2 linked regions of the Lentisphaera araneosa HTCC2155 genome follow. The protein of the gene in region 2 interacts with the protein of the main gene of each other region in a pairwise test. Links are inferred from orthologs where the notes say so. Each region holds a gene or a part of one and is shown on either strand. Other genes may lie near its edges.

Region 1 (7,577 bases), on a different replicon or contig from region 2:
CACAAATTCTTCGCGGTTGGGAAGTGAACTATCGCTTACTTTTTTAACCACATATTTCACCAAGCGTGAGCTCAGAGGGATACACAAAAGGGTCATGCAAAAGATAAGCAATAGATAAAGGCGCTTAACCAACTTATTGGCTGACTGATCTGGGCGAGCTCGTATACCCGCTGCAAAGAAAGTGAGTGCCGAGCCTAAGACAATGCAGATAACGTTAGTAATGAATAAAACCGTTGCCCCTTGTACCGTTGCCGCAATGCCTTTGGAGAGAGCTATCCCAATGGAGGCAATTGGCGGAACTAAAGCCGAAGCAATTGCCACACCCGGCAAGGCTGCAGAAAGGTGCGTTCGCGTCATACAGTGTGCTGCGGCAATACCAGAAACGAAGGCAATGAATAAATCCGCCATTCGTGGAGTTCCACGCGATAAAATCTCGCTGGTTAAATGCTCCATCGGGGTGAACAAGCCAATGAGAAAACTAATCCCTAAAGATGCCAAAAAACCAAATAAAATTGAGCGCGAGGCATTAATAATCATCGGCACATTGCCTTGGACTAAAGCCAAGCCCGTAGCTAAAATAGGTGTCATCAAAGGAGCTACCAACATCGCCCCAATAACGACGGCCACTGAGTTACTAATTAAGCCCAAGGCGGCTATAGAAGTGGAGAGCAACATCAAGGAAACAAAGTCGAAATTCCAGGTGGAGTTCATCAACAAAGCTTCGTGAAGCTCAATGCGCCCTTCACGTGTCAATTGCGGTACAGCTAAGTTGCAATAATACTCAAATTTATCTTTAAATCTTTCAGCCTTATTTTTGGCTACGCGGTGTGCTGCCACCGAGATATCTTTATTTTTCTCGATGAGCTTATCCGCCATATCTCCAAAGAGAGTTTTCTGAATTGAACCGCCCGTAGAAACCCCAAGCACGACAAAGTCGTAGCCCTCTTCTGCCGTCTCTGCAATTCCTTCCAAAACATCTTTATGATGAACCACACGACCCTTTAAATAATGACCATCTAATTCTAAGTCGACTTTTTTTAACATTTTCGAGAGTTGGTGAATACCCACTTCTTCCATGATTTCGGGCTGATTATTTGGTGGTTTAACCATGAGGGGGTGAACATGTGTACCTTGCGACTTCACCAATGAATTACAGTGCTTGAGCGCATCAAGGGCATGAGGTCCACCCGAGCATGGCACCAAAATCTTTTCAATTCGCCCCACATCGGCCTTGCCCGGACGAATAATAGTCGTTGAGCAAGGAGCTAATTCAAAAAGTTTATCGGTATAATGCTCTTTACTCCCAGCCGCTCTGCGACTCAAAAATAATTGCTTGCACTTCTTTTCTGAGAGCAACTTCATTGTCACCTTAGTGAAGCGTTCTCCACTGAGCTGCAAACAAGTGATTTTTGGAATGAAGGGAGTCTCTGGAGTCTCAGTGAAATTTTCATTGGGGATAGCCACATGAGTCTGAATACGGCGTTGTTCGCGTACAATGCGCGCATACACTTGACCTGGCACGCCATCTTTACCTTCGTATTCAGCTAAGTCGAGTTGTTCTACTTTAGTCTCATCTTGCCTCACTTTGCGAATCACAAAGATATACAGGTCATGACTCTCGGCGTAAGCCATCTGATAAGCCCAGGCAATTAGTGGCTTAACTTCTTCTGGACTTTCGACGACTACTGCTACACTCATTGACACATTTCCATTTTTTTCCTCCCGCAAATTAGTGACTTAAATCACAAAAATCAACGACCCTTTTTTGTCAAGAGAACTAAAGTTTCGAAATGTTCCGTTTGAGGAAACATATCAAACAACTGAATTTTAAGCGGCTTATACTCACGAAACAGAATCCCTAAGTCTTCTAATAATGAGCGTGGACTACAGGAGAGGTAGGCCAAATTATCCGGAGCTAATTCTAATATTCTACGAAGAGCCTGTTCGTGCATTCCCTTGCGAGGAGGATTGAGCACAGAGAACTCCATCTCTAAATCACTTTGCTTGAGAAATTCCGCCACATCCTGCTCAATAAATTTGACATTCTCTATACCATTGGCCTTAAGGTTTTTTTCCGCCATGCGAACGTTTTCAGGAAAGTTTTCAACCGCTGTAACTGAGTCCACCAAGTCGCCAAAAATCACTGGCATTGTACAGGTTCCTGAATAAAGATCGTGGATTTTTTTTGGCTGACATTCTTTAATAAAATTACGAACTGAGGTATAAGCTGCGGAAGCCACATCATGATTAGCCTGAAAGAAAGTGAGCGGACCTAAAATAAAGTCGCGTCCTAAGAGGTTTTCCGTAATGAACTCTTGTCCCCAAAACTTGCGACATTCACCCAAGCTATCGTCAAGGCGATTATCGTTTACATTCCAATAAACTGACTGCACTCCTTCATCTAGAAGCTTTTGTGCTATCTGTTCGAGTTTAGCTTCATCTGCAGAAGAAGTGGTCAAAAGAGATACTAATTGTTGACCTGACCTCGTTCGACGAATGATAATATAGCGAAGGCAGCCGTAATACTTATTTTGATCATAGGCTTCCAAGCCAACTTCGCGACTTAATCCCAAGGTCTTTGCGTAGATCGCATAATTTTCGTCTTCAACTAATGAACATTCATTGAGTTCGACAATGCCTTTTTGACCATCACAACGACGTTGCCCAGAACCTTCTGGAGTCACAATAAAATCCATGCGCTGGCGATATTTATAATCCCGCGCAGACGCAACCGCCTCTACTTCTAATTTCGCCAGAGAAGACATACCTGGAGTTTCTCTCACTAAGCGCTCTAAGGCCTGTTTTTTTATTTCTAATTGTTGCTCATAAGAATGTTGCTGCAAACTACAACCACCGCATTCTTCAAAATGTTGACATGCGGGTTCCGCATCAAAGCGATGCTTCCAGCGAACCTCAGCAAAAATCTGCATGAATTTCTCTTTGGCTTTGGCGTTGCCTTTAACTCGCTTTTTTCGTGCCATTTAGGCCCCTAAAGCCGTTTTCACAATCGACAAAGCTTTTTCTGAAAGATCGAGTTTCAAAGCTGCTTCATGAGCTTTTTCGCTCATTTTTCCCCAAGTTTTTTGTACGATATCTACTAGTTTTTCATCGCTGTGTTTAGCAATAAAGTCATCAAAGTAATAATTGAGAAAAACCATGCAGGCACAATCTTCGACACATTGGCTATCGCTATTATTCTTAAAGTTTTTCTTTTGGCACGCTTCACTTGCACGTACAATTTCTTCACTTGAGTATCCACATTCTTCCATGATTTCAGAAAGGATTTTAGCGTGAAGTTTAGCTAATGTGGTACGCCATTTAAAGTATCCCGCTTTACCTTCTGGAAAATCATTGCGCTTCAATTCCCAACGGCAAATATGCTGTGCTCTTGCTGCTAGCTTAATAGTTTCGTCAACTTCTGGATAAAGGCGCTCTTGCCATTCTCCCATGCATTTAGAGTAAAGCACATTCGCACCGACTTCATTTCCATCAATTATTTTTTTATCGGGATCAAGTTGGTTTTTTTCTAAAATTAGCTCAAGGGCTTTTTGATAATCGGCCATTATTTACTCTCCTTATAATCATTGAACAAAGTCATTACATTCTCTGGAATCTTTACTGGTCTTCGCGTTTCTGCACTCACAAAACAATGCGTCGTTCCGCCTACTACTAATAAGTCGCCGTTTTGATTGAAAACTTCGTTTTTCACAAGCATGCGGCAACCTTTCATTTCTGAAATACTCGCTTTAATAAGCAACATATCATCGTATTTCGCAGGGATTTTATAGTCACAATTTGCAGATGCTACTGGCAACATTAAACCATCGGCTTCTAAAGTCGTATAAGGCAGTCCCATATTTCTTAAAAGTTCATTGCGAACACGTTCAAAATAAACGAAAAAATTAGCGTAGTAAACCACACCCATTTGATCTGTGTCTGCATAGGGTACTCGATAAGAAATTTCTGCCTCAACCATTTGATTAACCTTCTGCTAAGCCTTTTTTTACTCGTTCTGCCATCATCGCAATCACTGCTTCTAAACTAAGATCAGAAGTATCAACCATCACCGCATCTTCGGCAGGCTTTAAAGGTGAAACAGCACGATTCATATCCATTTCATCTCTCTTTGCGATCTCCGCAGCTACTTTTTCAACTGTAGCTCCTTCAGAAACTTCTCCCTCTTGAGCCAAGCGTCTTTGGGCTCTTACCATGGGTGATGCACTCACATAAAATTTGAATTTTGCTTCGGGAAAAACCACTGTTCCGATATCTCTCCCTTCCATAACGATCAAGCCTAATTCAGCTGCTTCACGTTGGCGTTTCACTAACCATTTTCGAACAGCAGGGATCTTTGCCACAAGACTAACTTTTGCCGCAACTTCCGGCGAACGTACCTGCGAGGCCTCAGCTAATTCCCCATTGATATGTAACAATAGATCTAACCCTTCACCAGAAACGTAACGAATATCTTGCTCTGGAAGGATTGCTTCGACGGCATCCGCCTGAGTTTCGGGGTCAATCCCTTTAGCGATAACCACGGAAGTTAAAGCGCGATACATATCGCCCGTATTTACAAAATACGCATTAAGTTCTTTTGCAAGCCCTTTTGCTGCAGAGCTTTTACCAGATGCGGCAGGGCCATCAAGTGTAATTTGAGCTATTTCAGCCATAAAATATCCTTTAAAATTTTTCTCAATATAGCTCGCTTGAAACCTAATTCAGTCGAAGAAAATGATTTTTTCAGCACTTCTTTTAAATACAACTTAAATATTAATTTTGGAGGTTAGGTGTACATAATGAACAACAGCTTCACAAAGACTCACATCTAAAACTTTTTATCTACTTTTTCTAGCCATATACTATGTGCAGAGAAGGAGAGCTTCTCATCATTTAACTGTCGTTCTGCACCCTCCCCTCCCTCCTATTGACACTCCCAGCAGGGCGACAGTTTTTTTATCCCAAAAAAAAATATTCACTAATGCGACTTGAAAAAAACCAAATCATCCTAATTGTAAAGGACAAATAAAAATTTTGGATACAAATCATGAACGCACTTTGCACAACATATCGCTGGAACACCACAGTCGTAATGCCTAAGCATTATACGACCGCGGGGCTATGGACATGTGCAAAAGGATTTCAATAGATAGATTTATCCACATACACTTTCCGAAGCCCCGCAGAAAAATCTGCGGGGCTTTTTTTTGCCCAAAAATCAATATAAATTTAAGAGACATACAATGGTTAATTTACAAAACGAATACCAAAAAGCTATCAAAGCTAAAAATACAGTTAAGCAACAATTCATTATCAATTTACAAAAGCTATTCTTGAAAGTAAAAGATAAGCCCCCAAGCGAACTCTCTAGCGAGTCGCAGTTGCTTTTAGCGATTGTCCAGAACATCCCTTACATCACAAGTCAGGAGTTCGATGCTTTGATCCTTTCTTCAGTTAGAAGTGAAGAGGCCCCTAAAACAAAGGGGCTTCTCAAAGCAAGTTAAAGTTTAAGCAGAACAAACATCCACATAATTGATCTTGCTGACCATAAAATGGTCCGAGGCCAATTACTAAGCACCAAGCGCTGAATACATTTTTCATCTTTTCCGTGCTTTTGCAGTCGAGCATGACAAGGAACGCTCCAAATGGCAGTCGAAAGCCAAATCAAAATGGCCAACAGAGCATTTAGGACCCCGTATTTCCCCATCAAGAAAAGAGATGTCCCAAGGTCAACTATCATTAATGGGACCACAATAAATGATATACGATCCGCGTGAAACTTTGCGAACTCAGCAAAATGAGACTCACTTACATATTTAAAGCTCGGATAGTGCACAATCTGAATGAGCCATATCAAGCCCGTCAGGCTGAAGCATACAAAGATTTGTAACAGCAAAAGTAAATCCATTTACGACCTTATAATTTTATTAAAGTATGATCTATTTATCTCTATCCCTATTAGCATAAGCTAGACTGGCTCATTATCAAACTTTATTAAATCTATCTGATGATCTCTGTAATCCTACCCTATTTCAATGCTGAAGCGACGTTAAAAACTGCTATTGAAAGTCTAATCAATCAGAATTATGAAAATTTCGAACTCATTCTTTGCAACGATGGCTCAACAGATGAAAGTGAAATAATTGCCAAATCCTTCGCCAATGATAAGAGAATCAAGTTAATACAGCAAAAGAACCAAGGCGTCGCTCGAGCTCATAGCTTCGCCATGCAGCATGCCGTCGGTGAATATATTGCTAGAATGGATGCGGATGATTTTGCTCATCCCGATAGGTTTAAATTGCAACATCAACATTTGACCAACGACTCCAACTTACAGGTATCAGCCAGTCAAGTAGAATTTAATTCATGCTTAGATAAGGCAGAGGGATTCCAACACTTTGTGGACTGGAACAACACTCTCCTCACTTATGAGGAAATTTTAGAAAATCGCTTCATAGAAATGCCACTGGTCAACCCAAGCACCATGATTCGACGAGAACTTTATGAATCCATCGGAACATACCAACACAACAGTTTCCCAGAAGATTATGATTACTGGCTCAAAGCTTTATCGAGCGGAGCCAAAATTGAAAAACTCCCGCACAAACTCATAACTTGGAATGACTCCTCCTCACGTCTCACGCGTAGTTCTCTACTTTATGACCCAGAGAATTTTTACGCATGCAAAGCTTATTATTTAGCTCAGGAGCTACAAAAAAATAATATTGACGAAGTGGTGATTTGGGGTGCAGGAAACAAAAGTCGCAAACGCTCTGATGAATTACTTAAGTACGGGATCACAATCAAAGCTTATATTGATGTCTCAAAGAAGTTAATTGACCGCGAAATAAATGGAGTCCCCATCTATGATTTTCAGGATACGCAAAAATTCCAAAATGAATTTATACTTTCTTATGTTGGAAATCGAGGGATCCGCGGAAAAATAAAACGCTACTTAGAAAAGCTCGATCTAAGAACACAAAGAAACTTTATTTTGTGCTCTTAAAGAAGGTTTGATAACTTATCGTTAATCTCTTCTTTTTGCTCTTCCTTCTTGGCTTCTATGACTTCTTCTGTTTCCTCTTCAGCCACTGCTTCATCCTGCATGACTTCCTGCAAGATTTCTTTTTTGACTTCAGCAGGCTCTTCTTGTACGGGAACTTCTTCCATCACCTCAGCTTGAGTTAACTTATCAAGAACATCTGAATTAGCGTGCTCCCCATCTTCTTGGAGATAGGCAGCGACTTTACCGCTATAATCTGCACCAGAAGTTGTGATACTATCTTCTTTGGCTTCAGTAATCACCTGTAAGAACATATCTTCAAGTGACCTCTTGGGGTGCTCGAGATCCACATCATCACCAAGTTCTTTTGTGACAAATTTTCGAATCTTAGCTAAAAGCTCATCGTCTTTCGTTTCAAAAGTTAGAGTATGCTTATCTGTCTCTTGCAACAATGATTCTAAACGTCCGCTCGAGCGAACGTGCCCACCATACATGACCACGACATTATCTACGATATCTTCCACATCCGCCAACAAGTGACTACTTAAAATCACTGTTTTTCCTCGTTTTGCCAAGA
Region 2 (4,559 bases):
GTTCATGATGTGGCCGAAACAAGTCGGCCGAGCTCCTTACTGGTCGATCGGTGCGTAGCTAGGAGCTTTCCAGTCAGGGTAAGACGCCTGAATGGCTTCAGCCCATGATTGTTCCATAGCTGGGAGGCCATGGCTAGCAATTTGTGGGTCATTTGCACAAGAAAAACTAAGTGCAGCTAAAAAGAACGTCGCGATAAGAGCTTTTGATTTCATTTGAACTTCCTTACTAAACCAGTTGCATTGTGACCACCAAAACCAAGGTTGATATTGAGGGCAACATCAACAGTGCACTCACGAGACTTATTGGGAACGTAATCAAGGTCACATTCCGGGTCTGGAGTCGTGTAGTTCATAGTGGGAGGGATTTTATCGTTTTTAACAGCAAGGGCACAAACAATAGTTTCCCAAGCGCCAGCAGTACCAAGACCGTGACCAGTCATTGATTTTGTACTAGAGATAGGAATGTTTGGAGCTTTGTCGCCAAAGACAGATTTAATCGCACGTGTTTCGAACTTATCATTCATCGGGGTTGAAGTTCCGTGTGCGTTGATGTAGCTCACTTCTGATGCATCAATTTTTGCGTGCTTCATAGCCATTGTGATCGCAGCAGCAGCACCTGAACCGTCGTCGGCAGGAGAAGTGATGTGATTAGCGTCGGCAGTTGCACCATAACCAATAAATTCAGCGATGATGTTAGCTCCACGAGCTTGAGCACTTTCGAGTGTTTCCATAACGAGGATACCAGCACCTTCACCCATCACAAAACCGTCACGGTCTTTATCGAATGGGCGACTTGCACCTTGGGGATCATCGTTGCGAGTTGACATTGCACGCATAGAAGCGAAACCAGCCATGCCAACGGGAGTAATTGCAGCTTCGGCACCACCTGTAATGATCACGTCAGCATCACCGCGTTGAAGGATCCAGAAAGATTCTCCGATCGAGTGAGTTGAGGATGCACAGGCAGAGACTGCAGTGAAATTGGGGCCTTTAAATCCATGATGGATTGAAACGATTCCCGAGCTCATGTCACCAATCATCTTGGGAATGAGCATAGGAGAAACGCGGCGGGGGCCTTTAGTGACGAGTTTTTCTACTTCTTCTTCGAGAGTAGCTAAACCGCCAATACCCGAACCAATGAGAACGCCGATGCGTTCTGCAGGAATCGACGAGTCTTTGAGACCCGCCTCTTCCACAGCTTCGTTTGAGGCAGCAATTGCAAACTGGCAGAAACGATCGATTTTTTTGGCTACTGCAGGTTCCATGTACTGCGTCGGTTCGAAGTCATTAACTTCGCCAGCGATAGTACAGCGGTGACCTTCAGTATCGAAGCCTTTAATAGTATCCAAGCCACTTTTTCCGGAGAGAAGTCCAGACCAGAAGTCCTGGGTAGTATTACCGACGGGTGAGATTACACCTGTGCCAGTGATAACGATGCGTTTTAATTCCATAGTTTTTGCTGCCGTAAATAAATTTAATTAAGCGTTTTCTTCAACGAATTTAATCGCGTCGCCAACCGTGAGGATGTTTTCGCTTACTTCGTCTGGGATAGTTACGTTGAACTGCTCTTCGAGTTCCATAACGAGTTCTACTGTGTCGAGTGAATCGGCACCGAGATCGTCGATGAATTTAGCCTCAGGAAGGCATTGGTCAGCAGTTACGCTGAGTTTTTCGCAGATTACTTCGATAACTTTATCGGCTGTTGAAGACATAACTCTTCTCCTAAGTTTGTATTAGTTTGTTTTGTGAACGTGTTAAAATGATTGCATGTATTAAAAATGCAAACGCTATTGCATAACCAAACCACCGTCAACATTAAATGTTTGACCAGTGATATATGCAGACTCGTCTGAGGCTAAAAAGGCGATCATTGCAGCGACTTCTTTGGCTTCACCAGCACGTCCCAATGGGATGTTTGTGAGGAAAGCTTCGCGTGCTGCGTCAGAGACGGCATCTGTCATTTCAGTTGCGATGTAGCCAGGAGCTACAGCATTAACAGTGATGTTTCTGCTGGAAAGTTCTTTGGCGCTTGATTTTGTGAAGCCAATGAGGCCAGCTTTTGAGGCGGCGTAGTTAGCTTGGCCAGCGTTGCCCGTAAGGCCAACAACTGAGGAAATATTAATGATACGACCTTTGCGCAATTTCATCATGGGACGCATAACAGCTTTTGTACAGTTGAAAGCACCTTTGAGATTGACCGCCATAACGAGGTCCCAATCGTCTTCTTTCATGCGCATCATAAGTGTGTCACGAGTGATGCCAGCGTTGTTAACGAGAACGTCAACTTGACCAAAATCGCTAAGGATCTGTGTAAAAACTTCACTTACAGCCGTGCCATCAGCAACGTTGAGTGCATAACCTTTTACTTGATCCGCAGGAGCGCCGAGTTCAGTTACAGCATTTTGAGCTGTTTCTTCTCTTGTGCCAATGAGGGCGACTTTTGCACCGTCAGCGAGTAAACGACGACAGATTTCGAGACCGATTCCACGTGAACCGCCAGTTACTACACAAACTTTATCTTTTACGCTCATGATTTTTCCTTTCTTGGATTTAGTATTTTAAAACCGTTGCACCCCAAGTGAAGCCACCACCGAAGGCGACAAAGACGAGGATTTGGCCGCGTTTGAGTTCGCCGCTACGAGCGAGTTCGTCGAGGGCGATGGGGATAGTGGCGGCCGAGGTGTTGCCGTATTTTTGAACATTAACAAAAACTTTTTCACTTGCAATGCCCACTTTATCACCCACAGCACTGATAATACGTACGTTAGCTTGGTGGGGGATGAGCCAGTCGATGTCGTCAACGCTTAGGTTAACTTCTTCTAAAGCTTTCTTAACTGAGTTTGCCATGTTGGTGACAGCGAGTTTGAAGACTTCGCGACCTTGCATTTGCAGGTAGCGTCCTGGGTCTTCTAGATTATCTGCAGTTGCGGGAGTCGCTGATCCACCGATCGCGGTGTGAAGTAATTCTTCGTGGGTGCCATCAGATGCGAGTATAGAGTTGAGTAAAGAATTATCTTTTTCATCAACACTTTCAATGACAGCAGCCCCAGCACCATCGCCGAAGAGAACGCAGGTGTTGCGATCCGACCAGTTGACTTGTGAACTGAGTTTTTCAGCGCCGATAACTAAAGCGTATTTATAATTGCCGCAGCGAACCATTGAAGAGGCGACTTCCATTGCATAGACAAAACCTGTGCAGGCAGCTTCAATTGAAAAACACGCCGCATTCATGGCGCCGATTTTTCTTTGTAAGATCGTCGCTGTATTAGGGAAAGGTTTATCAGGAGAGAGAGTTGCTACGATGATAAGATCGAGATCATCAGCAGTGATGCCAGCATCGCTAAGAGCATTTTGTGCAGCGGGTACACAGAGGTCAGACGTGGCTTGTCGTCGGCAGCAATATGGCGCTGCTCGATACCTGTTCGAGTGACGATCCAATCGTGTGAAGTTTCAACCGTCTCAGCTAAATCATCATTAGTGACGATATTTTCAGGGGCGTATTTACCTGTGCCAATAATCTTAATACCTTTCATCTTAAGCCTCCTGTTCAATTCCTGCAATAATTTGTTTATTGATTTGTTTTTGAGTGAGTTCGTGAGCTACTTTCAGTGCATTTTTCAGAGCGTATGAATCTGAACTGCCGTGGGCTTTGATGAAAATTCCGTTGACGCCTAAGAGTGGGGCTCCACCAGTGGCGCGCGAGTCAGTTTTTTCTTTGAGTTCATCAAAAGCACCTTTCGAGAGGGCGTAGCCAACTTTTCGAACTTGTCTCTTCTTAATGTTTTCTTTAAGCATGCCAGAGATCCCCTTGGCAATACCTTCACAACTTTTTAAAACGAGGTTACCAATAAAGCCATCACAAACTACTACGTCTACTTTATCCTTAAACAAGTCAGTGCCTTCAACATTGCCGATGAAGTTGTAGTCGTTTTCTTTGAGTAGCTTAAATGTTGCTTTCGTGACTTCGTTGCCCTTGCCATCTTCGCTACCGTTTGAAAAGAGACCTACACGTGGAGATTCGAGTTCGAGAATAGCTTTTGCGTAAATTTCTCCCATGATGGAGAACTGATTCAGCATTTCGGGTTTCGAGTCCACGTTAGCGCCCGAGTCGAGTAAAACAAATTTGCCGTGTGGGGCAGGGATGACGGTTGCAATTGCGGGACGATCGATGCCTGGTAAGCGACCAAGTTTGAGGACGCAGCAAGCGACTGAAGCGCCTGTGTTCCCAGCTGAAACTAATGCGTCAGCTTCGCCTTCTTTAACCAATTTAACGGCTATAGCGATGGAGGAGTCTTTTTTACCGCGAATAGCTGCGGTGGGGGGATCGTCCATAGTGACTACTTCACTAGTGTGGACTATCGAAAATCTTGAGAGGTCAACTTGGTATTTGTCGAGCTCAGATTGTATGAGGGATTCATCCCCGACGAGTTTGAATGAAACGTCGGCGGGGATTTCCTCGAGAGCCTGAATGGCTCCGGAGATAATTTCCTGTGGAGCATTATCTCCGCCCATTGCGTCAAGCGCAATGATCATATTAACTAGTTGCCAGCTGCGATTAC

What was found.
Region 1: the proteins of LNTAR_RS17105 (region 2) and LNTAR_RS08175 interact in binary tests that used the Escherichia coli proteins (3 or more experiments, as listed by UniProt). The link is inferred for Lentisphaera araneosa HTCC2155 from one-to-one orthologs.

Annotation. Positions count from the first base shown.
Region 1 is NZ_ABCK01000006.1:279,459-287,035, reverse strand. What follows is about bases 2,270-4,982. They hold LNTAR_RS08175 (acyl-CoA thioesterase), read right to left. Parts: upstream 3,977-4,982; coding sequence 3,563-3,976; downstream 2,270-3,562. Other genes in these bases: cmk ((d)CMP kinase), read right to left, coding at 3,981-4,670; LNTAR_RS08180 (DUF4202 domain-containing protein), read right to left, coding at 2,982-3,563; rlmD (23S rRNA (uracil(1939)-C(5))-methyltransferase RlmD), read right to left, coding at 2,270-2,981. In the rest of the region: LNTAR_RS25400 (DUF389 domain-containing protein), read right to left, coding at 1-1,698; more of rlmD, read right to left, coding at 1,752-2,269; LNTAR_RS08165 (hypothetical protein), read left to right, coding at 5,241-5,501; LNTAR_RS08155 (glycosyltransferase), read left to right, coding at 6,005-7,003; LNTAR_RS08150 (ABC transporter ATP-binding protein), read right to left, coding at 7,000-7,577.
Region 2 is NZ_ABCK01000018.1:110,873-115,431, forward strand. What follows is about bases 96-2,947. They hold LNTAR_RS17105 (acyl carrier protein), read right to left. Parts: upstream 1,713-2,947; coding sequence 1,479-1,712; downstream 96-1,478. Other genes in these bases: LNTAR_RS27290 (hypothetical protein), read right to left, coding at 96-213; fabF (beta-ketoacyl-ACP synthase II), read right to left, coding at 210-1,451; fabG (3-oxoacyl-[acyl-carrier-protein] reductase), read right to left, coding at 1,788-2,531. Also shown: rRNA maturation RNase YbeY, read right to left, coding at 1-6; more of LNTAR_RS27290, read right to left, coding at 37-95. UniProt on the Escherichia coli protein: Carrier of the growing fatty acid chain in fatty acid biosynthesis.